3 regions of the Cupriavidus sp. 2KB_3 genome follow, and region 1 is predicted to be linked to each of the others. Evidence: predicted binding sites of a transcription regulator. Region 1 holds the regulator's gene; each other region holds the start of a gene.
The links. Region 1 encodes sigma-54, which starts transcription at its own class of promoters, with help from an activator protein. Its sites were predicted from a motif close to TGGCANGNAANCTGCTTT; they were not measured.
Positions count from the first base shown of each region.

Region 2: the regulator sigma-54 is predicted to act here: its motif matches at 1,773-1,790, upstream of AB4120_RS11225 (pilin).
Region 3: the regulator sigma-54 is predicted to act here: its motif matches at 3,343-3,360, upstream of AB4120_RS09380 (nitrate- and nitrite sensing domain-containing protein).

Region 1 covers NZ_JBFRHD010000002.1:20,711-30,495, forward strand. Annotated here, with positions in the region: gene lptA (lipopolysaccharide transport periplasmic protein LptA) at 1-619, shown strand, start outside; gene lptB (LPS export ABC transporter ATP-binding protein) at 660-1,460, shown strand; gene AB4120_RS01870 (RNA polymerase factor sigma-54) at 1,592-3,073, shown strand; gene hpf (ribosome hibernation-promoting factor, HPF/YfiA family) at 3,124-3,477, shown strand; gene AB4120_RS01880 (PTS sugar transporter subunit IIA) at 3,954-4,409, shown strand; gene hprK (HPr(Ser) kinase/phosphatase) at 4,466-5,437, shown strand; gene AB4120_RS01890 (PsiF family protein) at 5,546-5,878, shown strand; gene rapZ (RNase adapter RapZ) at 5,942-6,841, shown strand; gene AB4120_RS01900 (LON peptidase substrate-binding domain-containing protein) at 6,886-7,548, shown strand; gene mutY (A/G-specific adenine glycosylase) at 7,575-8,744, opposite strand; gene AB4120_RS01910 (dynamin family protein) at 8,814-9,785, opposite strand, start outside.
Region 2 covers NZ_JBFRHD010000008.1:216,449-226,233, forward strand. Annotated here, with positions in the region: gene AB4120_RS11220 (PglL family O-oligosaccharyltransferase) at 1-1,089, opposite strand, end outside; gene AB4120_RS11225 (pilin) at 1,238-1,702, opposite strand; gene AB4120_RS11230 (pilin) at 1,933-2,457, opposite strand; gene AB4120_RS11235 (pilin) at 2,469-2,996, opposite strand; gene AB4120_RS11240 (pilin) at 3,218-3,721, opposite strand; gene AB4120_RS11245 (TerC family protein) at 3,982-4,677, opposite strand; gene sucD (succinate--CoA ligase subunit alpha) at 4,957-5,838, opposite strand; gene sucC (ADP-forming succinate--CoA ligase subunit beta) at 5,923-7,089, opposite strand; gene AB4120_RS11260 (DUF2889 domain-containing protein) at 7,179-7,853, opposite strand; gene recX (recombination regulator RecX) at 8,190-8,648, opposite strand; gene recA (recombinase RecA) at 8,734-9,785, opposite strand, start outside.
Region 3 covers NZ_JBFRHD010000007.1:138,112-147,896, forward strand. Annotated here, with positions in the region: gene AB4120_RS09370 (bifunctional protein-serine/threonine kinase/phosphatase) at 1-810, opposite strand, end outside; gene AB4120_RS09375 (formate/nitrite transporter family protein) at 841-1,653, opposite strand; gene AB4120_RS09380 (nitrate- and nitrite sensing domain-containing protein) at 1,951-3,288, opposite strand; gene AB4120_RS09385 (YncE family protein) at 3,403-4,875, opposite strand; gene AB4120_RS09390 (DUF305 domain-containing protein) at 4,888-5,400, opposite strand; gene AB4120_RS09395 (DUF2239 family protein) at 5,523-6,134, shown strand; gene AB4120_RS09400 (DUF1294 domain-containing protein) at 6,154-6,732, opposite strand; gene AB4120_RS09405 (RidA family protein) at 6,859-7,335, shown strand; gene AB4120_RS09410 (MFS transporter) at 7,316-8,566, opposite strand; gene AB4120_RS09415 (aldo/keto reductase) at 8,602-9,615, opposite strand; gene AB4120_RS09420 (LysR family transcriptional regulator) at 9,722-9,785, shown strand, end outside.

The DNA.
Region 1 (9,785 bases):
GTCCTGTCGCCGCATCGTGCCCGCCCTGGCGGTGGCAATCGCCGCGCTTGGCGCGACCCTGGCCCAGCCGGCGCTGGCGGAGCGTGCCGACAAGGACAAGCCGCTGGTGCTGGAGGCCAACAACGCCAGCTATGACGATGTGAAGCAGATCTACACGCTGACCGGCAACGTGGTGCTGACCAAGGGCACGATGGTGCTGAAGTCTGATGCCGCGCAGATCCGCACCGACCCCGAGGGCTACCAGTACGCGGTGGCCACGGCCAACCCGGGCCGTCAGGCGTATATCCGCCAGAAGCGCGACGGCGTGGATGAATACATCGACGGCTGGGGCGACCGCATCGAGTACGACGGCAAGCAGGAAATGTCGAAGCTGATCGGCCATGCCCGTGCGGCGCGGATCGCCGGCGCCAAGACCGTCGACGAGATCCGCGGCGCCGTGATCACCTACGACAGCCGCAACGAGTACTACACGGCCGCGGGCGGCGACAACAACACCTCCACCGGCAATCCGTCCGGCCGCGTGCGCGCCGTGCTCTCGCCGCGCGCGGACCAGGCCAGCGGCGCCGCCGCGCCGCCGCCGCTGGAACTGAAGCCGGCGCCCGCGCCCGGCAAGCCCTGAACCCCGGACGCGCCCGCCGCGTCACGCATGCATTGACCTGATGAACGACTCCGCCACGCTCGCCCCGAACGCCTCCGCAGCCCCGTCGGCCGCCCGTACCGACAGCAGCACGCTGGTCGTGCGCCACCTGAAGAAGCGCTACGGATCGCGCACCGTGGTCAAGGACGTCTCGCTGGACGTGAAGAGCGGCGAGGTGGTCGGCCTGCTCGGCCCGAACGGCGCCGGCAAGACCACGTCGTTCTACATGATCGTGGGCCTGGTGGCGCTGGATGAAGGCGACATCGTGCTGGACGACCAGCACATCAGCGGCCTGCCGATCCACGAGCGCGCCCGCATGGGCCTGTCCTACCTGCCGCAGGAGGCCTCGGTCTTCCGCAAGCTCAACGTCGAGGAAAACATCCGCGCCGTGCTGGAGTTGCAGATCGAGAACGGCAAGTCGCTGCCGAAGGCGGAGATCGAACGGCGCCTCGATTCGCTGCTGGACGACCTGCAGATCGCCCACCTGCGCAACAACCCGGCGCTGTCGCTCTCCGGCGGCGAGCGCCGCCGCGTGGAAATTGCCCGGGCGCTGGCCTCCGCGCCGCGCTTCATCCTGCTCGACGAACCGTTCGCCGGCGTGGACCCCATCGCCGTGGGCGAAATCCAGCGCATCGTGAGCTTCCTGAAGGCGCGCAATATCGGCGTGCTGATTACCGACCACAACGTGCGCGAGACGCTCGGCATCTGCGACCATGCCTACATCATCAGCGAAGGCACGGTGCTGGCCGCCGGCCAGCCTGAGGAAATCATCGCCAACGAGTCCGTGCGACGCGTCTACCTGGGCGAAAACTTCCGCATGTGACCCATCGGCCGCCACGTGCGGCCGCGTTTCTTTCGGTCCACGGCGACAGCCGGGGGCGATCAGGAAGCCAGAGCGATAGGCGATAGCAATTTCCGTTCCATAGTCGGAAGGATGCGCATAGAATAGGTCGCATGAAACCGTCGCTTCAGCTTCGTCTCTCGCAACATCTGGCATTGACCCCGCAGCTGCAACAGTCGATCCGATTGTTGCAGCTCTCGACGCTTGAACTCCAGCAGGAAGTGGAACAGGCGCTCACCGAAAACCCCCTGCTCGAACGCGAGAACGACTGGATCGAAAGCCCGCTGCGGGTGTCCGCCGATGGCTCGGTCAGCCTCCAGAGCGCCCCGGCGCCGGCTTCCTCCGAGCCGCAGCCCAACGGCGACGCACGCAGCGAGGGTGCATCCGGCGGCGAGGACGACAACTACAACGACAACGGCAGCGAGGACTACGGCAGCGACTGGAGCCTCGACGACTTTGCCCGCCGCCCCCAGGGCGACGAGGACGAGAAGACGCCGATGCAGCTGCGCGACGCCGAGCCCACGCTGCGCGAGCACCTGATGGAGCAGCTGGCCCCGCTGAAGATCTCCGTGCGCGACAAGGGCCTTGCCATCTTCCTGGTCGAGTCGCTCGACGATGACGGCTACCTGAGCGCCTCGCTCGAGGAAATCTGCACCGAACTGCCCGAGGAACTCGAGTTCGAGATCGACGAAGTCCACGCGATCCTGACCCTGCTGCAGAGCTTCGACCCGCCCGGCGTGGGCGCGCGCAATGCCGCCGAGTGCCTCAGCCTGCAATTGCGGCGCCTGAAGCACCCGCATCGCGACCTGGCGCTGACCATCGTCAACCATCACCTGGAATTGCTGGCCGTGCGCGACTACACACGGCTAAAGAAAGCGCTCCAGGTGGACGAAATAGCACTGAAGGCAGCACACGAACTGATTCGCTCGCTGGCGCCGTATCCGGGGCATGCGTTCAACCGTCCCGAAGCCGACTTCGTGGTGCCCGACGTGTTCGTGCGCAAGAGCGGCAGCGGATGGATCGCGGCGCTCAATCCGGACGTCATGCCACGGCTGCGCATCAACGACATGTATGCGCAGATCCTGCGCGGCGCGAAGGGTGAGTCGGGGACGGCGGGCCTGCAGCAGAAGCTTCAGGAGGCGCGGTGGCTTATCAAGAACATCCAGCAACGATTCGACACGATCCTGCGTGTTTCTCAGGCAATTGTCGAACGTCAAAAGAACTTTTTCACGCATGGCGAAATCGCGATGCGCCCCTTGGTTTTGCGGGAAATAGCCGATACACTCGGTTTACATGAGTCGACCATTTCCCGGGTCACCACGAATAAGTACATGGCCACGCCCATGGGTACTTTCGAGTTGAAGTACTTCTTTGGGAGCCACGTCTCCACGGAGACTGGCGGCGCGGCCTCCTCCACGGCAATCCGCGCGCTGATCAAGCAACTGATAGGAGCCGAAGACCCCAGGAATCCCCTTTCCGACAGCCGGATCGCCGAACTGCTGGGCGAGCAAGGCTTCGTGGTCGCACGCCGCACGGTGGCCAAATACCGCGAAGCGCTCAAGATCCCCGCAGTGAATCTCCGCAAGACTTTGTAGCCGAGCCGCAACCGCCTGCCTGGTGCGGCTCTTTCAGAAGGAGAAGCGCTATGAACTTCAAGATCAGTGGACACCACCTCGACATCACGCCCCCGCTGCGTGAGTATGTGGAAACGAAACTGGAGCGAATTGTCAGACATTTCGATCAGGTCATCGGCGTGAGCGTGCTGCTATCGGTGGACAACCACAAGGAAAAGGACCGGCGCCAGTACGCGGAAATCAATCTGCATCTGAAGGGGAAGGACATCTTCGTCGAAGCGCATCATGAAGATCTGTATGCGGCGATCGACTGTCTGGTCGACAAGCTCGACCGCCAGGTCATCCGCTACAAGGACCGCGTACAGGGCCACGATCGCGAGGCGGTGAAGTACCAGATGGCCGCCCAGCAACTGACGCAGCAGTAGACCTGCAGGCAACCGGAAGCAGAGCGGTTGCCAACCCTGCAGAGGACTGAAAAGAAGAGCTCAAGCCGCGCAATCAGCGCGGCTTTTTTGATGGGCGCGCGCCGCCGCGGTGGCGGTGCGGGCACCTGGAATGTTTCGTTACCTTATTGCCACGCCCGAGGACGATCCGGGACACCCGGGAGCGGTCAAAATGGGAACAAGTGTTCGCAAGCCGCCCTGCTCGGTGTATGCTCCGCCATACAAATAACGACAGGACGGCCCCGGGACACCCCGGGTGGGCAAGCCGGCCGGCACGTCGTGGCACCGCCGCGACCCCGGCGCTGCATCGCAAAATCGCGGTGGAGCCCTGCTCTATAATGGCCGGACGCTCCAATGCGGGCGTCCCAGATAAGTTCTCGGTACCCTAGCTTCGCCACGTATCCGGCGGGACGGCCTTCGCGCCCCGGCCCGCTAACCTGACTTCTCGCGCATCGCCCATGAATCGTTTGGCCAAATTGCTGCCACCCGGCAACATCCATCTCGACGTCACCGTCACCAGCAAGAAGCGGGTCTTCGAGCAAGCCGGGCTCCTGTTCGAGAACAACCATGGCGTGGCCCGCGCTACCGTGACCGATAACCTGTTCGCGCGCGAATCGCTGGGTTCCACGGGCCTGGGTGCCGGCGTGGCCATTCCGCACGGCCGCATCAAGGGCCTCAAGCAGCCGCTGGCCGGCTTCATGCGCCTGGCCGAGCCGATTCCGTTCGAATCGCCGGACGGCAAGCCGGTGTCGCTGTTGATCTTCCTGCTCGTACCGGAACAGGCCACGCAACAACATCTGGAAATCCTGTCGGAAATCGCCCAGCTGCTCTCGGACCGCGAGATGCGCGAGGGCCTCGCCACGCTACCCACGTCGGAAGCGGTGCATGATCTGCTGACGCAGTGGCATCCCTGACTCCCGCCCCAACGGCCGCCTGAAACGGCCTGTCCGCCCCCGAAAGTCATACGCGCATGGAACTCACCGGCGTCACCTCGCAGTCGATCTTCGACGACAACGCAGCCGACATCAAGCTCTCGTGGGTCGCCGGCCTGGAAGGCGCCGACCGGGCCTTCGACGTGGAATTCGCCCGTGAAGCCACCTCGGCGGCGGACCTCGTCGGCCACTTGAACCTGATCCACCCGAACCGGATCCAGGTGCTCGGCAAGCCGGAAATCCTGTACTACCAGCGTCTCGACGACGAGCCTCGCAAGCGCCAGATGGGCGAGCTGATCCTGCTCGAGCCGCCGTTCCTCGTCGTGGCCGATGGCATGGAGCCGCCGCCGGACCTGGAGCTGCGCTGCACGCGCTCGTCCACGCCGCTGTTCACCACGCCGGTGTCGTCGGCGGCCGTGATCGACCACCTGCGGCTCTACCTGTCGCGCATCTCCGCCCCGCGCGTGACGATGCACGGCGTGTTCCTCGACATCCTCGGCATGGGCGTGCTGATCATGGGCGAGTCCGGGCTGGGCAAGAGCGAACTGGGCCTGGAACTGATTTCGCGCGGCCACGGCCTCGTGGCCGACGATGCCGTCGATTTCGTGCGACTCGGGCCTGACTTCATCGAGGGCCGCTGCCCGCCGCTGCTGCAGAACCTGCTGGAAGTGCGCGGCCTGGGCCTGCTCGACATCAAGACGATTTTCGGCGAGACGGCCGTGCGCCGGAAGATGAAGCTCAAGCTGGTGGTGCAGCTGGTGCGCCGCAACGACGGCGAGTTCGAACGCCTGCCGCTGGACTCCCAATATCTTGATGTCCTGGGCCTGCCGATCCACATGGTGAAAATCCAGGTGGCCGCCGGCCGCAACCTGGCCGTGCTGGTGGAGGCTGCCGTGCGCAACACGATACTGCGCCTGCGCGGCATCGACACCCTGCGCGATTTCATGGACCGCCAGCGCGCCGCCATGCAGGCGGACGTGGTCTCGCGCGGCCAGGGCCGCCTGCTCTGACGCGGGGGCGCGTCAACGCGCCCCGGCACTCCATCGTTTGTGCTGTAATGGGCATCGAGCCAATGGATCGGGCCCATTCGTAGTGTTTCCACAGCCAAGGAGAGAAGCATGAAGAAGCTGATCGCGATGTGTTTGCTGGTGACCCCGCTGCTTGCCACGGGCGCGTTTGCCCAGAGTGCCTCGGCCCCCGCCGCATCTGGCGCCAAGGCCCCCAACGCCCAACAGGACAAGATGAAGGCCTGCAACGCCCAGGCCACCGGCAAGAAAGGCGACGAGCGCAACAAGTTCATGAGCGACTGCCTCTCCAACAAGCCGGCCGCCGCCGCGGAACCCAAGACCCAGCAGGACAAGATGTCCGCCTGCAGCAAGCAGGGCAAGGGCAAGAAGGGCGATGACTACAAGAAGTTCATGAGCGAGTGCCTGTCCAAGCCTGCGGCCTGATCGTCACTTTTGTGCGCCGGGTGTCATGACGCAGCCATCACCCGGTGCTATCCTTGCAGGGCTATGCGGATCCTCCTCATCACCGGAATCTCCGGCTCCGGCAAGTCTGTCGCCCTCAATGTCCTGGAAGATGCAGGCTACTACTGCGTCGACAACCTTCCGGCACAATTCCTGCCCGAGCTGACCAGCTATCTGGCCGAGCAGGGCTACACCCACCTCGGCGTGGCCACCGACATTCGCAGCCGCGAGTCGCTGGCGCGGCTGCCGGACACCGTGCGCCAGCTCGCGGCCGCCGGCCACCAGGTGCAGGTGCTGTTCCTGACCGCCAACACCGACGCGCTGGTGCAGCGCTACTCCGAGACACGCCGCCGTCACCCGCTCTCCGGGCGCGTGGCCGAGGCACCCGCCCTGCCGGGCAGCGCCAATGCCGATGCGGCACCGCCCGACACCTCGCTGATCGAAGCCATCGAGATGGAGCGCGAGCTGCTGAGCCCGCTGGCCGAATCGGCGCACCGCATTGACACCAGCAACGTCCGCACCAACACGCTGCGCAGCTGGATCAAGGAGTTGATCCGGGGCGACAGCCAGCAACTCACGCTGCTGTTCGAATCGTTCGGCTTCAAGCATGGCGTGCCGAGTGACGCGGACATGGTCTTCGACGTGCGCTCGCTGCCCAACCCCTATTACGACCTCGCGCTGCGCCCGCTCACGGGCCGCGACGTGCCGGTGATCGACTTCCTGCAAAGCCAGCCGATGGTGCTGGCGATGGCCGAGGACATCCGCGCCTATGTGGAGAAGTGGCTGCCAAGTTTCATTGCCGATAACCGCAGCTACCTGACCGTGGCGATTGGCTGCACGGGCGGCCAGCACCGCTCGGTGTTTATCGCCGAAAGACTTGCCAACTACTTCCGGGCACATGGTAATGTGCTGGTCAGACACCGCGAGCTTGCCCCGGCAGGCTGACGCGCAACGTCCCTCCCTGGCAGTGGAACCGGAGTCGGCATCACATGTCGTCACATCCACCAGACACTGGTCATTCGACGCATCCCGCGCCTGATCTGGACGCGCTGCCGCTGTTTCCGCTCCACACGGTACTGTTTCCCGATGGCCGCCTGCCGCTGCGCGTGTTCGAGGCGCGCTATGTGGACATGGTGCGCAACTGCATGCGCGACCGTACGCCATTCGGCGTCTGCCTGATCGCGAGTGGCAACGAGGTGGCGCAGCCGGACCAGCCCACCGTGCCCGAAGACGTGGGCTGCCTGGCCGATATCGTCGATTGCAATATGGAACAACTGGGCGTGCTGCTGATCGAGGCGCGCGGCCGGCAACGCTTCCAGATCCTTTCCCACACCACGCGTGATGACGGCCTGATCGTGGCCCGGGTGGAGTTGCTGCCGCCCGACGAGATCGACTGCAAGCTCGAATTGCTCGGCGAATGCCTGTCAGCGCTGCGGCGCATCGTCAGCGCCATCCATGCCGAGCAGGCCGACAAATCGCGCCTGCCCTTCAACGAGCCGTATCTCTGGGACGACCCGAGTTGGGTCGCCAACCGGCTCTGCGAGTTGCTGCCCGTGCCGCTCAAGGCCAAGCAGATGCTGATGGCGCTGCCCGATGCCGGCATGCGCATCGAGATCGTCCACCGCTACATGCGCCAGCATCACATCGTCTGACGCCCCTCGCCATTTCCTGAGTTTTTCTAGAACAAGCCGCCGCGCGCCTGATCTTCGAGCAGCCGCCGCACCGGTGCTGGCGTGCCTAGCGCGTCGAGGTCGTCGAGCGACAACCAGCGCCGGCTGACGCCGTCGTCCGCGCCGCTGTGCAGCGCCAGCGCGCCAAGGTCCACCCGCACCGCGCGGATCAACAGGCGGAAGTGCGTGAACACATGCGTCAGCTCGCCGGCCAGCGTGGCAGACGTCGGCACGCCGAATTGCCGGGCGACCTCGCGCGCGGCGTCCTCGGCGGCGTCCGCATCGAAGGGCACCGTGTCGACGGGCATTTCGGGCAGGCTCCACAGGCCGCCCCAGATGCCACTGTCGGGTCGTAGATTGACGAGAACGTCGCGGCCATGACGGATGATCAGCATGACCGTGCTGCGCTCGGGAATCGCCGCGCGCGGCTTGGGCGTCGGCAGCGAGCCGGTCAGGCCCTCACGGCGGGCCACGCATTCGTCGGACAGCGGGCAGGCCGCCGCATTGGCCAGGCAGGCCGGCTTGCCACGCGAGCAGATCGTCGCGCCCAGGTCCATCAACCCCTGCGTGTAGGCCACCATGTCTTCGGCCTGATGCGGGCCGGCGGGCGGTAAGGCGCGCTCGGCCAGCGCCCACATCCGCGTCTCGATGGCGCGCTCGCCCGGATAGCCGTGGATGCCGAACACGCGCGCGAACACGCGCTTCACGTTGCCGTCGAGGATGGGCGAGCGCACGCCGGCGCTGAACGCGGCGATGGCCGCCGCCGTCGAGCGGCCGATGCCGGGCAGCGTGACCAGCACGGCCGGATCGGTCGGGAACACGCCGCCGTGCTCGTCCATGACCGCCTTCGCGCAGCGGTGCAGGTTGCGCGCGCGCGAGTAGTAGCCCAGGCCGGCCCAGAGCGCCATGACGGCGTCAGCCGGCGCGGCGGCCAGCGCGGCCACGGTGGGCAGCGCGGTCACAAAGCGCTGGAAGTACTCGATCACCGCCGCCACCTGGGTCTGCTGGAGCATGATCTCGGACAGCCAGATCCGGTACGGGTCGCGCGTGTTCTGCCACGGCAGGTCGTGCCGGCCATGGGTGCGCTGCCACGTCACCACGCGGGCGCCGAAGTCGTCGGGCACGGCAATGTCGGGGCTGGTTGGGAGGATGGGGGCGGCGGCTGACTTGCGGGGCATTGCGGCGATGGGGAAAAGAAAAGCGCCGCTCGAAGGCGGCGCCACATGATACCGCGATGCGGTGCCCGGTCAGGCCGCGCGCACGCCCTGCTCGACTGGCGGTTCGACGAGAACCTTGGCAAACGCCTCGATCTTGTTGCTGCGCTCGTCCAGGCCGTTGAGCACCTGTTCGAGTTCGGCGATGCGGCTCTCCAGCGTGTCGGTGGCCTCGTGGATGCGTTCGATCGAATCCACCCGGCGGCGCAGTTGCTTCTGATGCTCGCGCACCTGCGCCTCAAGCGGCGTCATCACGGACTTCAGCCAGATCTCGATATCGCGGTTCAGGTCTCGGAAATTCTCCAGAACCCGGCTCGCCATCGTTGCGAACGCGTTCTGCACCAGCTGCGGCCGCGAACGCGTGAGCATGTTCACCGTGCCGAAGTGGTTGTTCACCAGTTGCAGCGTTTCCTGCAGCTCCACCGCGTAGCGCGCCGTGACGAACTGCATCGGCGCCGGCAGCGTGAAGCCGTGCTCGGCGTTGAAACGGCGATACATGCTGTCCACCAGCTGATGCAGGCCGGCGATCTTCTGGTCGGCGTCGTGGATCAGGCCGGTCAGTTGGCCGAACAGCGCCTCCATGTCCTCGCGCAGGCCGCGCGAGAAGAAGCGCTCCTTCATCTGCTCGCGGGCGTCACGCATGGTGCGGCGCACGTCGCGCAACTGCAGGCTCTTGATGATGTCCGCGCTGTGGCGGCCGAAGACCAGGCGCAGCGCCTGGAACTTCGAGATGCTCTGCTCGAATTCCTCTTTCTCGCCCTGCACGCGCAGCAGCATGTGCTTGACCATCGCGTGGTTCTTGCCGCGCAGGCCGCGCAGCTCGAACAATTGCTCGACGATGTCCCGGCGGCGGCTTTGCAGCAGTTGCTGGGCGCCGCGCGACATGTCCTGCACCAGGCGCTGCACCTGATCGGACACGATCTCGCGCCGCTGCGGAATCAGCTGGTCGGACAGCACGTGCTCGAACTGCGGCAGGTTGCTGCGCACCAGCATCGGCTGGTCGTG
Region 2 (9,785 bases), on a different contig from region 1:
GCCCGCCGTGCCCATCAAACCGGTCTTCGCCAGCAAATCGAGCACGGCGTTGTGGGCGTGCAGGGACATCTCGGCCGTCACGCGCAGTTGCGACATCTGCTGGAACTGCGCCCAGCCGAACTCCCCGTAACCCACGCCGAGCAGCGGATGCGATCGGAACATGGCGATGGCATGTGCCCACAGCGCGCCGCGCGCCGAGACCTGATCGCCGGCCTTCAGTTGCGCGACGGTATCGAATAATCGCCAGTCGAACGCCTGCCCGGCACTCTTGATGACCGGTTGCAGCACCACGATGCCGACAATCAACAGCACGGCGGCAAGCACCAGACCGGGCGGGCGCGCCATCGGATTCGGGCCGCGCCGCTCGCCGCGCGCCATGGCGGCGGCGATCAGGGCATAGATGGCGGCCAGCCCAACGTGGACAAGACCGGTGCGCGAGCCGGTCAGCGCGATGCCCGACTCGAGCAGCAGCACGGCGGCGAGCCATGCCGCAAACCCAAGCCGCTCCCGCCGCGCCAGCCAGATCGCGGCAACGAGGCCAAAGCCGTGGATCGTCGCCTGATGGTTGGGCTGGTTCAGGTTGCCCCACAGCCGGCGGTTGGTGTCGTAGAAATATACCGAAACGAGGCCGAACATCTGGTCTTCCATATGGAAGACCTGGATCCACTGCGCCAGCGTGCCGAGCAGCCCGGCAGCGAGGAAGGTGATGGCGATGGCATCGACAATCTCGGCCCGTTCCTCGGTGGAAAACCCCTGCCCAAGGCGCCACGCGGCGACCATCATGGCGGCACCGAGGGCGAGCACGATCTGGGTGGTGAAGCGGCTGCCCGTGATATCGGCCATGCCGGCGGCGGACTGGACGAGCGTGGTGAGGATCAGCCAGAGCGGCAGCAGGACGATCCAGGGGGCTAGGGGGGTGTCGGCCGAACGCCGGAAGGCCAGCAGACAGACCAGCGCGACACCGAGCACGCCGGCCGTCCATTCGCCATAGAAGGTGGCGAGCGGAAGCGTGTGCTTCGAAACCAGCAGCGGGAGGGTAAAGGCGGCGATGATCGCCGACCCCGGAAGCAAAGCCCTGGATGGCGGCATGCGGGCGCGAGGGGAAGGAAAGGCGCCATGATAGCTTGGCGGCTTACGGAAGCAGGAAAAGAAAAAGCGCCCGAAGGCGCTTTTTCATCACCACGCTGAGGAAAGCAGCGTTTGATTAGATTTCCACGCTGAAGAGGCCGCGTTCGATTTAGGTGCAGTTGCCCGGCTTCCACGTCGCATCGAATGCCTTCGGCGTGGTCGTGAATTTGCACGTCCAAAGGCCAGCGGTGTCACGGGACAAGGTGATCGTCGTGCCCAGGACTGACGTATTTGCATTGCCGTCCAGAACAGCTACAGCAGAGCCCGAGCCATCGCCCGCGCTGAAGTCGAACACATTAGCAGTCTTGGTCAACGTCGACTGAACATAGCCGATATCGGTGTCCGCGAACTTGATAGCGTTGCCGCGGTTAAGGTTGTCTTCAATAGCGGTTCTGTAGGCGTTCAGCTCGGCGTAGGCGCGATTGACCTGCGACTTTGCCACATACGATTGATATTGCGGAATCGCAATGGCAGCCAGGATACCGATGATCGCAACCACGATCATCAGTTCGATCAGCGTGAAACCCTTCTGGGCTTGGCGGCCCAGTTTTTTGATTTGTTGTACCCGTTGCATAAGGATTGACCCCTCGATGAGATTTTCGTTACAGAAAGAAACATCTGCTTGCATGTGATGCATTACCCCTAAAGCAGGGAGTGTGCCAGGCAGGCAAATGCCGATAATCTCATGGGGGAGTGACAAAATTTGGCCGATTTACGATTCCAAGGGATGGCCAATCAACAAAATTTGTCACATTTTGTGTCTACGGGACTGCCAAAGTTTTGCAGTGGACCGGCGTGGGCGCATCAAGCCTCAGGCGTATAGCCCCACCGGTACCGACATGCCTTAGGCCGCACATTTTCTCGGGTATTCGAATAACAGTCCCAGGACGCCGCACCGCCGCCAGCGTAGCCTTCAGACGGTTTGCCGGTCCCGGTCAACTCAAGCTCCACGAACTTGCCCCGGAGCAGCGGCGACGCATCCTCCCGGAAATACGCCCGCAGAAAGCACCCGCCGCCGTCTGAAACCTGGCCCATGGACTGGGCCACCACGCGCTCCACGTACTTTCCGTTAATGGTTGCAGCCGGCGGCAAGGCGGTATCGTTCTCCCCGGTGTTGTCGGGACATTGTGAGGAAAGCACATATGTCTCCAGCACCGAGACCTTCAACCCACCCAGCAAGTACAGCCCCTCGGCAAACTGGGCCCGCGCCACATAGGCGCGGTACTGCGGCATGGCGAGGCTGGCCAGGATGCCGATGATCGCCACCACGATCATCAGCTCGATCAGCGAAAAGCCTGCCTGCTGTGGACGAAGCTTGCGGCAGTCCATGGCGCACCGCCTCAGGCCGGGGTGGAGCTCGATCCCCGCACGCTGCAGGACTTCGGCATCAGCTTGTGGTCCACGTTGGAGAAGCAATCCCAGGTGAACGAGCCCTCGGAGCCCTTCAGTTCCAACTCCACATGCTTGCCGGCCAGCGCGCGCGAGACGTCACTCCGGAACCGGGCCGTGATCACACACCCGCCAGCGTCACCCACCACGCCATTGGCCTTGGTTTCCACCGATGCCACGTAACGGCCATTGATGGTCGAGCTCAGGGGCAGCCCGGAGTTGTTGGCGGTCTTGTTGTCCGGGCACGATCCCGAACTCACGTACGCCTCCACCAGCGACGTCTTCAGGCCGGACGCCAGCGTCAGCGCCTCGGCAAACTGGGCCCGCCCCACGTAGTCGCGGTACTGCGGAATGGCAAGGCTGGCCAGGATGCCGATGATCGCCACCACGATCATCAGTTCGATCAGTGTGAAGCCGGCGCGCGTGGCCCCGCGCACAAGACGGCCAAGCCGCCGTGGATAGGTGTTGGTGTGTTGCATAGGACCCCCTTTCTGGTTGTCGTCATCGACGCGATGACTGGGGTCGTATGCTGTGGCGGGCTGCGCGCCATGAATTTGATCGCGCGCAAACCGCCGGACGTTGATTCACTCTGATGGAAATGCACCAGAATCGGCGCATTTCAACCCGATTTTTTCGATGCCGACCGAGGATAGGAGCGGTCCCACCCTCGGTCAGCCGCCGTCAGCCGCCGGTGCGCAGATCAGGCCGGACTGGCCGCCGCCGCAGCCGCCACGTGGCGGCACGCCTTGGGCAGGTACTTCCGGTCAGCGCCCGATTCACACTGCCATGCCACGGCGCCCTGGTCCGCGCCGGTCATGCGCAGCGTCATGGACTTGCCCACCAGCCCCTTGGCGATACCCGCGTCCTTGAAGTTGGCAACGATGGTGCAGCCGCCCGCAGCCGTGGGCGTGCCGCCCGTGACCACGCTCTTGATGTACGTTCCGGCGATGCTGGTCGCCAGCGGAATCCCGTCCGCCGCCCCGCTGGCGTTGCTGGGACAGGTGCCGCCGTAGGAGAACGTTTCGATCACCGCCGGCTTCTGCCCTGACGCCAGGCTCAGTCCCTCGGCGAACTGCGAGCGCGCCACGTAGTCCTGGTACTGCGGAATGGCAACCCCGGCGAGGATGCCGATGATCGCCACCACGATCATCAGTTCGATCAGCGTGAAGCCGCGATGGCGGCGTGCGGAAGGCTTGCGTTGCATATTGACCCTTTTCATGGTGATGGTTGATGTCCGTGCCGCGCGGCGTTGCGCACCGGCACGGCACCCATGATCGGGAGGTCAGCCCCCTGCTCCGATTGATCTCCGACAATTCCCACAGGCTTGTGGGAATTGCTTGGAAATCCGCAGGAATTCGTGGCGTGGGCGCCTACAGGCCGCTGTTGCGCCGGCGCCGCCAAAGAAAAACGGGCGGCCAGATCGGCCGCCCGTTTCAGGCAATACGAGACTGCGAGTCAGGGGTGTCAGGCCACCTGCGCGCTCCGGCGCTTGAGCAGCTTGCCCACCAGCACCACCAGCACGGCCCCGACCAAGCCAAACACCAGATGGGCGTGCGGCACATGCACCTGGAACCACTCGGCGTCCACGGGGTCGCTCACCAGCATCTCGCCGGCCAGGTAGCCCAGCAGCGCGGCGCCCAGCACGATGATGATCGGGAAGCGCTCCATCACCTTCAGCAGGATGGTGCTGCCGAACACGATCAGCGGAATCGACAGGCCCAGGCCCAGCACCAGCAGCATCAGCTGGCTGCCCTCGGGGCCCTTCTGGGCGGCGGCGGCCACGGCCACCACGTTGTCCAGCGACATCACCAGGTCGGCAATCAGGATGGTGCGGATGGCTTGCCAGATGTTGTCCTTGGCGTCGTGGCCTTCCTCGTCGTCATCGCCGGTCAGCAGTTGCACGCCGATGTAGACCAGCAGGATGGCGCCGACGATCTTGAGGTACGGCAGCGTCAGCAGCTTCACGGCCGCCACGGTCAGCACCACCCGCATGATGATGGCGGCGGCGCTGCCCCAGAAAATGGCTTTCTTCTGCTGGGCCGGCGGCAGGTTGCGCGAGGCGAGCGCGATCACCACGGCGTTGTCGCCGGACAGCACGATATTGGTCAGGATGATGGATCCCAGCGCAATCCAGAATGCGCTGCTCGACAACAATTCCACGGCAAGACTCCTCGAATTTCTAGGTTTATTCCACGTTCGCCGACCGCCCGGCAGGCGGCGCCACTGCGAACTTTTGGATGTCTGAACTTACAGACATGGAGATGTATCGCACGAACCTTTCGATTCGGTTTCAACCTTCCGGCAGGCGGCTCGGGAAATACCCTAGGTCAACGTCTCGCCAGAATGACATTGCCCCCGGCAAGCGGGGGCAATGCGATGCAATCACCACACGCCAGGCGCCCGGTCCGGCACGCCATGGCGCGGGATGTGACGCATGATTTACAGCATCGCCTTCAGCAGGCGGCCCATCTCCGACGGGTTCTTGGTCACCTTGATACCGCAGGCTTCCATGATTTCCAGCTTGGCCTGGGCGGTGTCCGCACCACCCGAGATCAGCGCGCCGGCGTGGCCCATGCGCTTGCCCGGGGGCGCCGTCACACCAGCGATGAAGCCAACCACCGGCTTCTTCATGTTGTCCTTGATCCAGTAAGCGGCGTTGGCCTCGTCCGGGCCGCCGATCTCACCGATCATGACCACGGCGTCGGTGTCGGGATCGTCGTTGAACATCTTCATCACGTCGATGTGCTTCAGGCCGTTGATGGGGTCGCCACCAATGCCTACGGCCGACGACTGGCCCAGGCCCAGCGCGGTCAGCTGGCCCACGGCTTCGTACGTCAGCGTGCCCGAGCGCGACACCACGCCGATGCGGCCCTTCTTGTGGATGTGACCCGGCATGATGCCGATCTTGATCTCGTCCGGCGTGATCAGGCCCGGGCAGTTCGGACCCAGCAGCAGGGTCTTCTTGTTCTGCTTACGCATCTTGTCCTTGACTTCCATCATGTCGCGGACGGGAATGCCTTCGGTGATGCAGACCACGAGGTCCAGATCGGCGTCAACGGCTTCCCAGATGGCGGCAGCAGCGCCGGCGGGCGGCACGTAGATCACCGACACGGTGGCGCCGGTAGCCTGCTTGGCATCCTTCACGCTCGCGTAGATGGGAATGCCCTCGAAGTCCTCGCCGGCCTTCTTCGGGTTCACGCCCGCCACGAAGGCGTTCTTGCCGTTGGCGTAGTCGCGGCAGCCACGGGTGTGGAACTGGCCGGTCTTGCCGGTAATCCCCTGGGTGATGACCTTGGTATCTTTGTTGATCAGAATCGACATGCTGTAATCCTTTGCTTGGCGTCGCGCGGCGCGGGCAGGGCCTGCGCACCGCGCGCTTGCATTTGTTGGCGTATCGGCTTCGGCTTACTTGCCAGCGGCAGCGGCCACAACCTTCTGGGCGGCTTCTTCCATCGTGTCCGCCGAGATGATCGGCAGGCCCGACTCGGCCAGCATCTTCTTGCCCAGGTCTTCGTTGGTGCCCTTCATGCGGACGACCAGCGGCACGCCCAGCTGCACGGCCTTCGAGGCCGAGATCACGCCTTCGGCGATCACGTCGCAGCGCATGATGCCGCCGAAGATGTTGACCAGGATGGCCTCCACGTTCGGGTTGCTCAGCATCAGCTTGAAGGCTTCGGTCACCTTCTCGGTGGTGGCACCGCCGCCCACGTCCAGGAAGTTGGCCGGCTCGCCGCCGAACAGCTTGATGGTGTCCATGGTGGCCATGGCCAGGCCGGCGCCGTTCACCAGGCAGCCGATGTTGCCGTCCAGCGAGATGTAGGCCAGGTCGAACTTCGAGGCCTCGATTTCGTTGGCGTCTTCTTCGTCCAGGTCACGGTAGGCCACGATTTCCGGGTGACGGAACATCGCGTTGGAGTCGAAGTTGAACTTCGCGTCCAGGGCGATCACCTTGCCGTCGCCGGTCAGGATCAGCGGGTTGATTTCGGCCAGCGAAGCGTCGGTTTCCCAGAACGCCTTGTACAGGCCTTGCAGTGCCTGGCGTGCTTGCGGCAGGCTGGCGTCCGGCACGCCGATCTTACGTGCGATGTCGTCGGCTTCGGCGTCCTGCAGGCCCACGGCCGGGTCCACGATCAGCGTGTGGATCTTTTCCGGGCTGTGCGCGGCCACTTCCTCGATGTCCATGCCGCCTTCGCTGGAGGCCATCAGGGCCACCTTCTGCGAGACACGGTCCACCACCAGCGACACGTACAGTTCCTTCTTGATGTCAGCGCCTTCTTCGATCAGCAGGCGGTTGACCTTCTTGCCTTCCGGACCGGTCTGGTGCGTCACCAGTTGCATGCCCAGGATGTTGGTGGCGTAGGTCTTGACGTCCTCGATGCTCTTGGCCACCTTCACGCCGCCGCCCTTGCCGCGGCCGCCTGCGTGGATCTGTGCCTTGACGACCCACACCGGACCGCCGAGCTGCTCAGCCGCCTTCAGGGCTTCTTCAACCGAGAAAGCCGGGATGCCGCGCGGAACCGGCACATTGTATTTGCGCAGGATTTCCTTGCCTTGATACTCATGGATATTCATGCGTGTTTCCTTTCGGGTAGGCGTAAAGGGATGGGAAAAATGGGGGAGACGATTCGTCTCTCGCTGTTCCTGTGGGCGGACCGTGACGGTCAGCCCGAGGTTCCGTTGGGCCGGTGGGCCAGGGTGTCGCCGCCCGATGCCGGAGCATCGGCGCGTGACGCGGTCTGGGACGATGACGCCGCAGCGCCGGCCTTCGGTGCCGGCTGGTAGCCATACCAGCGCGGGTAAAACTGGCGAACCACCTCGCCCTCGAAATGGAGCGCGTGGCATCCATGGAGCTGGTAAGGCGGTTCGGGATTCGGATCGTTGACAGTGGCGCCGTCGCGCACATTGAAGACATCGCCGGCAAAGGCCTGGATGGCGGCAGTCGGCAGCACGCCGGCCAGCTCGGTCAGGTGGGTGCAGCCGGCCACGCCGGACAGCCGCTCGCGCACCGCCTTGCGGAACCCCTTCGTCAGGTTCAGGCCGATCAGCTTCCGGTAGGCCGGGCCGATCGTGTCGCAATGTGTCGGATACGGCACCCAATCGGAGCAGGCCTCGGCATCCACCACGTTCATGCGGAGGTCGATCGTCACGCGCAGCCATAGGTCGTGCAGCGGCTGGCCATTGGGGCGGATGCCGCCGCCGGCGAGTTCGATGTCACGTGGCTTGGTGTCGGTGAGGCGCGCCTCGATGTCCCACAGGCCGTCTTCCCGCGCATACGCTTCCGCCGTGATGGCACGGCGATGACGCAAGGTGCGGTTGGCAGGCGGGGAAAGTGGCATGACAGCTGGGGCTGACGCGGGATGTTGAGGCTGTGACCGGGGGCAAACTCACGGCCGGGGCGGGACGGCCGACAGCCGCACGGCCGCCAAGGCCGGAAAACCGGGAGAGTTTAACATGCCGCGCCGCTTTGACCGGGAACATCCTGCGATATGGAATGTCGGGGGCGAATTGTTGCGCCGGTAACAACGCCGAACCACGGCGCGGCAAGGGCTGGCGGGCCGCGATCGTGCCCGGCGACACGGCCAGTGGTGCGGCGCCGCAACGCCCGGCGCCGGATCACAAAATCCCTGTTGCGCACGCAGGTATACAGCGGTCTACGCGGCGCAATCGTCACCTCATTCGTCATCTTCCGCGCCGCGGATGATCTTGCCGACCACGGCGCGCGAGAAGCCGCGCGCGACCATGAAGCGGATCTGCTTGGCCCGCGCCTCCGGGGAATCCGGGGCTGTGCCGAAGCGCTTGCGCCAGACCTCCCGGGCCCGCTCGACCTCGGTTTCCCGCAGTCGATCCTGAAGATCGTGCAATTGTTCGTTGCCAAGCTGATGGGTCTTGGCCTCCTGCATCACCCGGGCGGCGCCATAGCGGCTGGCGCGGCGATGGACCAGGCTATCGACGAACCGGTCGTTCGACAGCCAGTTCTCGCGCTCAAGCGCGTCGAGCAGGGTGTCCACCTCCTCGGGCGTCTCGGCATGCGGCGCCAGCTTGCGCCGCAGTTCGGCGCGGCTGTGCTCGCGGCGCGACAGGTAGCCGACGGCGCGGGCCTTCAGCGAGAGCGGGGGGCGGGAGCCAGCCATCAGGAGGTCATCGACAATGCAGTACCCATAAAAAAAGCCGCCGCACGATCTGCGACGGCTTCCGAGGGGCGGAGAAAGATCCGCCTCAGCCTTCGATTTCGGCCGGTGCGGCCACGGCCGCGGCGTTCATCGCCACCACGCCCAGCGCCGCACGGACCTTGTTCTCGATCTCAGCGGCGATATCCGGGTTCTCGCGCAGGTATTCGCGCGCGTTGTCCTTGCCCTGGCCGATCTTCTCGCCGTTGTAGCTGTACCAGGCGCCCGACTTCTCGACGATCTTGGCATCCACGCCGAGGTCGATGATCTCGCCCTGCCGGGAAATGCCCTGGCCGTAGAGAATGTCGAAGAACGCCTCGCGGAACGGCGGCGACACCTTGTTCTTCACCACCTTGACCTTGGTCTCGTTGCCGATGACGTCGTCGCCCTTCTTGATCGAGCCAATCCGGCGGATGTCCAGGCGCACCGAGGCGTAGAACTTCAGCGCGTTGCCGCCAGTGGTCGTTTCAGGTGAACCAAACATCACACCGATCTTCATGCGGATCTGGTTGATGAAGATCACCAGGCAGTTGGTGCGCTTGATGGTGCCGGTCAGCTTGCGCAGCGCCTGGCTCATCAGGCGGGCCTGCAGGCCGGGCAGCGAATCGCCCATCTCGCCCTCGATTTCGGCCTTCGGCACCAGCGCGGCCACCGAGTCGATCACGATCAGGTCGATCGAGCCCGAGCGCACCAGCGCGTCGGTAATTTCCAGGGCCTGCTCGCCGGTGTCCGGCTGCGAGATCAGCAGGTCGCCCACGTTCACGCCCAGCTTGCCGGCGTAGTTCACGTCCAGCGCGTGTTCCGCGTCGATAAAGGCGCACGTGCCGCCCAGCTTCTGCATCTCGGCCACTACCTGCAGCGTCAGCGTGGTCTTGCCCGACGATTCCGGACCATAGATCTCCACCACGCGGCCGCGCGGCAGGCCGCCGACGCCCAGCGCGATATCGAGCCCCAGCGAGCCGGTGGACACTACCTCGATGTCCTTTTCGATCTCGCCATCGCCCAGACGCATGATCGAGCCCTTGCCGAACTGCTTCTCGATCTGGGAGAGCGCGGCGGCAAGCGCCTTCTGCTTCTCAGCGCTCACGCCGGCGCCGGCCT
Region 3 (9,785 bases), on a different contig from region 1:
GAACTGCATGCGGGGCGCCAGCGGCGGCGGCAGGGTCAGGTGCCCGGTCTGCGCCATCGCGTTGCGGGCGCCGGGTTCCGGCAGGGCGTCGACACGGGCCAGCAGCAGCGTCACGTTGTCCTGGCTGCCGCGCGCCAGGGCCAGCGCCGTGAGCGCCTGCGCGGCGCGGTCCAGATCGTCGCCACTGGCGGTCAGGGCCTGGTGGATATCGGCGGCTTCCAGGTATTCGTAGGCGCCGTCGGTGGCCAGCAGGTAGATCTCGCCGGGCTCCACGCCCCACGTGCGGTAGTCGATCTCGACAGACGGGCTCGCGCCCAGCGCCCGGCCCAGATAGGCCTCGGAGGCCGACACGCAGACCCGGTGATCGACGGTGAGCTGCTCCAGCGTATGCCGATGCAGCCGATAGACGCGCGCATCGCCCACATGCAGCAGGTGGGCCTCCCGCGCCTTGAAGATCAGCGCGCTGAACGTGCAGACGTAGCCACGATCGCGGTCGAAGCGGGCCTCGCTGTGCCGGCTCTGTGCATGGAGCCAGGAATTGACGGCGGCCAGCACGCACTGCGCCGCCCGCCGCACGGTCCAGGCTTCGGAGGTGCAGTAGTAGTCTTCGAGGAAGGTGCGGACGGCGGCAGCGCTGGCGATCTGACTGACCGCGCTGGTGCTGATGCCGTCCGCCAGCGCCAGCGCGACGCCCTTGGTCACGCGGTGGTGGCCGGCGGGGTGGGTCACGCCATGAAAGTCCTGGTTGACCGCCATCCGGCCCGCGTCGGAATGTTGGCCGACGCTGACCTGGAGCCCGCTTCCGGACATGGCGCAGTCGCCTCGATGCCGGGGTGGCGATCAGCCCAGCGCGCGCTTGCTGGCCGTCTTGTAGTGCGTGCTGTAGAGCGTGGCGCCCACGAAGGTCAGGCCGCCTACCAGGTTGCCCAGCACGGTGGGGATTTCATTCCAGATCAGGTAGTCCATGATGGTGAAGTTGCCGCCCAGCATCAGGCCCGACGGGAACAGGAACATGTTCACGATGGAGTGCTCGAAGCCCATGTAGAAGAACACGAGGATGGGCATCCACATGCCGATGACCTTGCCGGATACCGAGGTCGACATCATGGCGGCCACCACGCCCGTGGAGACCATCCAGTTGCACATCACGGCGCGGATGAACAGGGTCAGCATGCCGGCGGCGCCGTGCGCGGCGTAGCCCACGGTGCGGCCTTCGCCGATGTGGCCGATCTTCTGGCCAATGGCGTTGGGGGCTTCGGAGAAGCCGAAGGTGAAGATGATGGCCATGAACAGCGCCACGGTGATGGCGCCGGCGAAGTTGCCGCAGAACACCAGGCCCCAGTTGCGCATGACGCCGCCCCAGGTGGCGCCCGGGCGGCGGTCCAGCACGGCCAGCGGCGCGAGCGTGAAGACGCCGGTCAGCAGGTCGAAGCCCATCAGGTACAGCATGCAGAAGCCGACCGGGAACAGCAGTGCGCCCACCAGCGCGTTGCCGGTGTTGACGGTGACGGTCACCGCGAAGGCCGCCGCCAGCGCCAGGATGGCGCCGGCCATATAGGACCGGATCAGCGTGTCCCGCGTGGACATCAGCAGCTTGGACTCTCCGGCATCGACCATCTTGGTGACGAACTCGGTGGGGGCGAGATAGGCCATTGTGTATTTCCTCTCCGTTTGCTTCGTTTTACTTCGTTTGCTTCGTTTGGCTCGGGAAAGACAAACGGCGTCCGTCCGCCCGGCCTACGGCCGGCGCGTGACAGGACGCCGTTATCCTTGATGCGTTACAGGGGGGTGTACTTCCAGGCCGCCATCAGCCCGATGTCAGTGCTGACGCAGGTTCCATGCCCGCCGAGGGGTGGGGGCCGGGAACGGGCCGGGCAGGGCCAAGTGACGATCCTGGGGGCGTTGGTAGTGCATGGCCCGCCCGCTTTTGGTGCGCGTGGGTGGCCGGGTTCAATCCTGGTGCCGATCGTCGTCCTGCGGGGGCAGGGCGAGCCCGGTGAGGGACAGGGTGGCTTCGGCGATGTCCGCCAGCCGGCGATTGTTGTCCATCGACGCCTTCTGCAGGGCCCGGAAGGCGGCGTCCTCGCTGAGCCCCATACGGGCCATCAGCGCGTTCTTGGCGCGCTCGATCACCTTGCGCTCCTTGAGCGCGCGCCGGGCCGCATCGAGTTCCACTTCGGTCTGCGCCAGCCGTGCCGACTGCTGGCGCAGCAGGCGCTCCAGCGACGTGACCGTGGTGGCATGCACGTCGGAGGGGCCATTCGCGGCATCGGGCATGCCCGGCAGCACCGGCGCGGCGGCGGGCTGCTCGGCCACATCGAAAAAGCGCTCGACGGCATGGGTATGGGGCGGCGGGTTGTCCAGCAGCTGGCGCAGCAGCCCGGCGGAATCCTGGAGATCGGCCTGGGAGCGCTGGATCTGCGTCTCGCAGGCCTTGCGCAGGTCCTGCACCACCTGCATCTCCAGCGTCCACATGCCGGTGATGACCTCGCTGCACACTTCGAACCATTTCTCGCTGTCATCGTGAACCAGCGCCGCGCCCGGCGGCGTGGTCAGCAGCGTGCGGCGCATGCCGTCCTGCGCGGCAACCGCGGCGCTGGCCTGCCGTTGCCGCCATGCCGCGAGCAGCGTCGGATCGGCGAAGCGCTCGAACATCTGGAAGCTGCGCTGCTGGGCTTCCACCAACTGCTGCACGCGCTGCTGCGCAGTGCCGGCGCAGGTGCCGGAGGCGAACATCTGCGCCCCGACGGCCCGCTCCTGCCCGGCGGCTTCCTTGCCCTGCACGAGGTAGACGAAGGCCACCAGCGGCCGGGCGATGCCCGGATACATGGCCACATCGGCCAGATGGAAGATCAACTCCAGCAGCGCGGCAATCAGGCGGCTGAATGCCGCCACGGCGTCGTGCGCGGTGGTCTGGCATTGATCGATGGAGTGGCGCAGCGCCGGCAGCGTGGCCAGGTCGAGCTGCACCCAGGCCATCAACGACACCATCGACGCCGTGCCCGTCTGCCCTGTCTGCCCCGTCTGGCCCGCTTCCAGCTGGCTGGCAAAGCGCTCGTCCAGCCGGGACGCGATGTGGACCGCTTCGCCCATCGCCGTCTGGCGCTCCTGCGCCAGCCGTTGCCCACCCGAGGCCAGGAAGATGCTGCTGGCCCCCCGTTCACGCTGCAAGGCGTGGATCAGCTGGCCGATCAGGTCGGCCAGCTCCACGCGGCTTGCCATCAGGCGAACGGCCTCGATCTCGAGCTGCTTGGCCCGAAGGACGAGGGTTGAGGCGGAAAGGGGCATTGTGCTGGGAATGTGGGGCGCGGCCGGGATGGGTACTACGCATTTGCTGGGTAATACGCAAATGTCGTGCCATTTGTATCATCCGTGCCACGCGTTCCCTGCCCCTCTGCCCGCCTACAGTGCCTGCACCTGCACAGGCGCCCCGGGTTTGCCATTTTCCGACGGGGCGATCACGAGATAGCGGCGCGCGCCGGCCCCGGCATCGTCCCGCACCACCTGCCGGATCGGGCCAATCGCGTTGACGATGGCCGAGCCGGCCGGATTTGTCATGAAGGCGGCGAGCGGCTCCAGCGGGCCGCCGCCGTCCGCGCGGCTGGCGAGCGCCAGCACATAGGCATGCTTCGGTTGCAGCCCGGTGGCCGATGCCTGCAGGACCTGGAGCAGCCCCTGGTCGAACAGCGTGACGCTGGTCGGCGCATGGTCGGTGGCCACCGGCTTGCCGTTCACGACGCCATGCAGCTTCAGCTGCGTGGTCTGCCCGGCTACCCCCAGGGGCTGGAGCCCCTGCGTGCCGTCGCCTTCGGGCACGGCGTTCGGCACATAGGCGATGGCCTGCGGCGCCTGCCCGACCGGCACGTTGGCCACCACCTGGTTGGTGGCGGTGTCGATGGCGGTCAGCTGGTCGGCGTTCTCCAGCCCCACGTAGATCCGGGTGCCATCGCCCGAGGGCCAGATGCCGTGCGGCAGGCTCCCCACCGGAATCGTGGCCACCTGGGAGAAGTCGTCGGTCCGGAACACCTTGACCTGATTCAGCCCGCCCACCGTGATGTAGGCGAACTCGCCCGCCGCCGTGTGGGCGAAGTTGACGTGGTTGGTGATCGGGCCAGTCTCCAGCGTCTTGATCAGGCGGAAGGGCGGGCGGGCCTCGAACACCTGGGCCTTGCCGATGTCCTTGAGCGTGAACCAGACCTGCTTGCCGTCAGGCGTGGCGGCGATGTTCGGGCAGAACGGGCTCTCCTGCTTCACGCGTCCCACGATCTGGTGGTCGGCCACGCTGACCACTGCCGTCTCCGGGTTGAACGACGAGCAGATGTAGCCGTACTTGCCATCGGGCGAGAAGATCTGCATGCCCGGGCCGTCGGCCACGGTGATGCGGGTCTTTTCCTGGAACGTGGCGGCGTCGATCACGGCGATGTAGTTCTCACCGCGCACGGTGACCCAGACCTCCTTGCCGTCCGGCGTGTAGAACGCCTCGTGCGGAGACCGTCCCACATAGGTGACGTGCTTGACGGCATTGGTGGCGGTGTCGATGAACGACACCGAGTTCGACCCGATCGACACAATGGCCAGCGTGCGGTGATCCGGCGAGAAGCCCATCCCGTGCACCAGCACCTGGCCGCGATACAGCGGGCTGAAGTTGCCGGGCGCGGGGTCGCCCAGGCGGATGACGCCCAGCAGCCGGTTGTCCGCCGGGTCCGTCACGGAAACCGTATTCGAGAACTGCTCTGCGGCGTAGAGGCGGTCCCGGTGGCTGATGGGCACGTCTGGCGCCGCCGAAGACCCTGGCGCCTGACCGGCCAGGGCCGCGCCGGCCGCGCCGAGCAGCAGCATGAGGGAGAGGGTGTTCCTGAGGGCGTGTCTTGTCATGGTCGGGGCGATTTAGTGCGCGTGAGCGGAATGGCTGGGGGGAGTCGGTTGGGTCGCCGGTTGGGTCGCCGGTTGGGTCGTTGGTTGGACCGGATCGGGGCGGGTAGGCGCCGGCGTGGAAGGCGGGAGGGGCTGCCCCAGCGCCAGCCGCATCGCGGCAATCTCCTGCAACTGGTCGACGATGATTTCCTGTGCAATGCGCCGGAGCTGCTCGTTCTTGCCGTGGCGCAGTTCGGCCATGGCCATGTCGATGGCGCCCTGATGGTGGGGAATCATCATCGCGACGAAATCCTCGTCGACGTTGCCGCTGGGCTTGACCGCCATGTCGTCCATCATCTTCGTCATGGCGGCATCGCTCTCCGCCAGGAATGCGGCGCTGTCAGGGCCGGCGGGCGGCGCCGCGACGGCGGGCAGCGCAAGGGCGGCCAATAGCGGCAGGAGAAACCGGAGGGTGGGTCTTGGTGATCGTGGATGACTGGGCACGGGGCTCCTCGCGAAGGGCGGCGGCCTCACGCGAGGCCACATGCCCGGTAAACGCAGGACACCCGGCGGTTATTCCATGGCGGGGTGCAGCAAATTTATACCCGGGTAATATTGACTTTAATTTTATCCGGGTATAAATTGTGGCCATCACCAAGGGGCAAACCATGAACCCAACTGAAATCCTCCCATCCCATATCGCCTTCGAGGGCCATCGACGCCTCGCCTCCGGCCCGCTCGGCGTGGTCGCACTGGCGGTCAGGCGCGCAATGGAAGGGAAAGCCAGCGGCCCGGTGCTGGTCTTCGACAACGCCACCGGGGGCACCATCGACATCGACACACGCGGCAGCGATGCGGAGATCGTCGCCCGGTTCCAGCCGGAGGGCGGGGATGCCGCCGCCGATCAGGACGACACCCCGGACACGCCGCGCGGCAGGGGCCGCCCGAAACTCGGCGTCGTGGCGCGCGAGGTCACGCTGTTGCCGCGCCACTGGGACTGGCTCGCCCAGCAGCCAGGCGGGGCATCCGTGGCGCTGCGAAAGCTCGTGGAAGAGGCACGCCGCGCGAATGCGCATGGCGACAATCGCCGCGCGGCACGGGAGCGGGCGTATCACTTCATGTCGGCAATGGCCGGCGATCTTCCGGGTTTTGAGGAGGCGGCACGGGCGCTGTTTGCGGATGAGCGGGGGCGTTTGGGGGAATTGATCGCCGGATGGCCCGAGGACGTGCGCGGGCATGTGGTTTGGTTGGGGTTTGGGGAGGGTGCGGAGGGTAGATAGGCTGCCGCGGAGCTGTCACTCAATTGGCAATAATCGTCTTCCACAGCACCAGCGCGCCAATGTTCAGGGCGACGGTGCCCCAGAAGACAACCTGAAACGCCTGCTTCCGGTTTTTGTGCCGAAGGAGGTGCTGGGCGGCGAGCGCGCCGGGCCATCCGCCGCAGAGTGCAATCAGATGCAAATTGGCCTCAGGAATGCGCCACGCCTTTCGATTTGCCCGTGCCTTGTCGTCAGCGTACGCGAGGAAGGCGATGACGCTGGCCAGAACACTGACGATGCCGGCCTGCCGAGGGAGATCACCACGGAGCGCACCAACGACAATAATTGCCAGCGCCGCCAGACCGATGAGCGCCGGCAACCAGTTCGCCCCGCCGCCGCCGGACTTCGGTGCGCCGGCTATCGCGACGTTGAGCGCCTGCATCCGGCCATCCTTTCCCCTGGCGAGCTCGAAGCTCACGCGGTCACCGGGCTTCGGTTGTCCTGAGCGAGTCTGCAATGCGCTGACATGGAAGAACACGTCCTTGAGGTCCGCGTGAATGTCGATAAATCCATAGCCTTTATCGGCATGCCAGGATTTGATTCTTCCCGCTTTTTTCATGATCTTTGCGTTGGTTGTGCCGGAGGCGCCAAGTGTAAGCGCTGAGGGGGGACCAAGCGTCGTCTCAGACAAACGCAGCGCAATCGATTACGCTTTACCCTTTCGACAGCGTCGGTGAAGGTGCCTATGACAAGAGATGACAAGCTGCGGCAGATCGCGGCGGAATTCGGATTTGATCCGGACGAGGAAATCAAGATCGGTGGAAAGTACACGCCTGTTTTGGTTGATGGCAACGTAGCCTACATTGCTGGCCAAATCCCGCGAGTTGGAGAAACGGTGCGCTTCGTTGGCGTCGTGGGCGAATCCATTTCGCTCGACGAGGCGCGCCGTGCGGCAGGGACTTCGACGCTGCGTGCCCTGTCCCTCATCAAAAAAAGCTGCGGAACGCTCGACGCCATACAGGCGGTGCCGCGCATCACCGTATTTGTGCGAAGCGCGCCAGACTTCACGATGCAAAGCGAAGTGGCCGACGGCGCATCCGACGTCCTGTATTCGGTGCTTGGCGACGTCGGCATACACACTCGCTCGTCTGTTGGTGTACTGCAATTGCCAAAAGGCGCGTCGATAGAAGTGGATTTTATTTTTACGATACGGCCTGCGTAGTGGCGTCAATCGTGTGGTGAGATTGCTTGCGGGAAATCCGCAGGAACAACATCAGACCGGCCAGCGTCAGCGCAAAGCCGGCCCACACGGCTGACAGCAGCCCGTGGCCCTGCGCGATGGCCTGCCCGCCCGTCCACGCGCCAATGGCGTTGGCCACGTTGAGGGCCGCCAGGTTCATTGCGCCCATCAGCGTCGGCGCATCCGGAGCGGCCTGGGTGAGCCGGACCTGGATGGTCGGGATCGCCACCATCATCGTCGCGCCCACCGCAAACAGGCCCGCCATCAGGACACCGGCGTTCTGGCCGCCCATCGCCAGCAGCGCCATGGCGACCAGCGCGCTGCCGAAGCCGGCTGCCACGCCCTGCGTGGGATGACGGTCGGCCAGCCAGCCGCCGAGGACGTTGCCCGCCGTCATGCCGACGCCGAAGAGGGCCAGCGCAATCGGAATCCAGTGCTCGCCGAGCCGGGCGCCGTCGGTGACGAGAGGGCCAATAAAGGTGTAGACGGCGAAGATGCTGGCGACGCCCAGGGCGGCCACGGCCACCATCGCCCAGACGGCCGGGCGGTTCAGGGCCCGAAGCTCCTGCAGCACCGGCCCGCCGCGCAGCGCGCTGGAGCGCGGCACCCAGGCCCATAGCGCCGCCAGGGACAACAGGCCCAGTGCCGACACGGCCAGATAGGCATTGCGCCAGCCAAGGGTCTGGCCCATCAGCGTGGCCAGCGGCGACCCTACGATGGTGGCGACGGTCAGGCCCGTCATCACCAGCGCAAAGGCCCGCCCACCGTGACCCGGCCCGACGATGTAGGAGGCCACCACGGCGCCGGCGCCGAAGTAGGCCCCTTGCGGAATGCCGCTCAGGAAGCGCGCCAGCGTGAAGCTGACCAGACCGGTTGCCACCGACGACAGCACATTGCCCAGCACGAAGACCCCCATCAAGGCCAGCAACAGGTGCTTGCGGTTCAGCTTGGCGGCCAGGATCGTGACGGCGGGCCCGCCCAGCACCACGCCCAGGGCATAGGCCTCGATGGCGTGCGTGGCGGTGGTCAGGTCGAGTTCCAGGCCCGCGGCAAACTGCTGGAGCAGGCCCATGCTGGCGAATTCGGACGTACCGATCGAGAAGGTGCCGAGTGCCAGTGCCAGCAGCGTCAAGGTCCTGCGGCTGATCTGGCGGGCGTCGGTGCAGTGCGTCTTCGTCGAGTTGCACTGGGGTTCGTAGGCTTGGTTGTGCATGACGGTTCTCCTGGGCGGTGGTTCAAGACAGGGTTTCAGGCGCCATGCGGCAGCGGTGCATCCGGATGCACCAGTCCGGCCTGGCGCAGTTCGCGCCAGAAGTCGGCCGGCACCTGCGCCGCCAAAGCGGCGCGGTCTTCGCCGATGCGTTCCGGCCGGCTGGCGCCGGGGATCACGGCTGCCACGGCCGGATGAGCCAGCGAAAACTGCAGGCCCGCGGCCTTCATGGTCACGCCGTGGCGATCGGCGATTGCCTTGATCGCCTGCACCCGGTCCAGGATCGCCGGCGTCGCCGGGGCGTACTCGAAATTGGGGCCGCCGACCAGCGCGCCGGAGCTGTAGGGTCCGCCGACCACGATACCCAGCCCGCGGGCGGCCACCTGCGGCATCACCCGCTGCAGGGCCCGTGAATGGTCCAGCAGCGTGTAACGGCCGGCGAGCAGGAAGCCATCCGGCCGGGGGCCCTGCAGGTCGAGCAGCAGTTCGATGGGCTCGACCCGGTTCACGCCCAGTCCCCAGGCGCGGATCACGCCTTCGTCACGCAGCCGGTCCAGCGCCTTGAAGGCCCCCTTGCGTGCGGTCTCGAACACGCCGAGCCACTCGTCACCGTAGAAGTCCTGCGCAACGTCGTGCACCCACACGATGTCGAGCCGGTCGGTCTTCAGGCGCTGCAGGCTGTCCTCGATCGAGCGCAGCGTTGCGGACTCGGAGTAGTCGTTGACGATCCGATTGGCGCGGCCGTGCCGGAACACGTCGCCCTTCTCGCCCAGGTCACGGGCGGTGACGTCCTCCACCTCGTCCAGGACCAGGCGCCCGACCTTGGTGGCCAGCACGACGCTGTCGCGGTCTCGGCCGGCCAGCGCATCGCCCAGGCGCGCTTCCGCCAGGCCGGCGCCGTAGAACGGCGCGGTGTCGAAGAAGCGGATGCCGTCCTGCCAGGCGGCATCGACGGTCGCCTGCGCCTCGGCTTCGGGAATGGCGCGGAACATGTTGCCCAGCGGTGCGGTGCCGAAGCCCAGGTGGCCGGGGATGAGGTTCTTGAGGGACATGGTGATCTCCGTTCGGTGGTTTGATGAGCGAATAATGGGCGGCGGATAATCATTCATCCAATTTATTTTCTATAATCCAGTTTTATTGACGACGATATATGTACGGATGCGGTACGACCTGAACCTGTTGCCGATCTTCGTGGCGCTGATGGAGGAGCGCAGCGTGACCC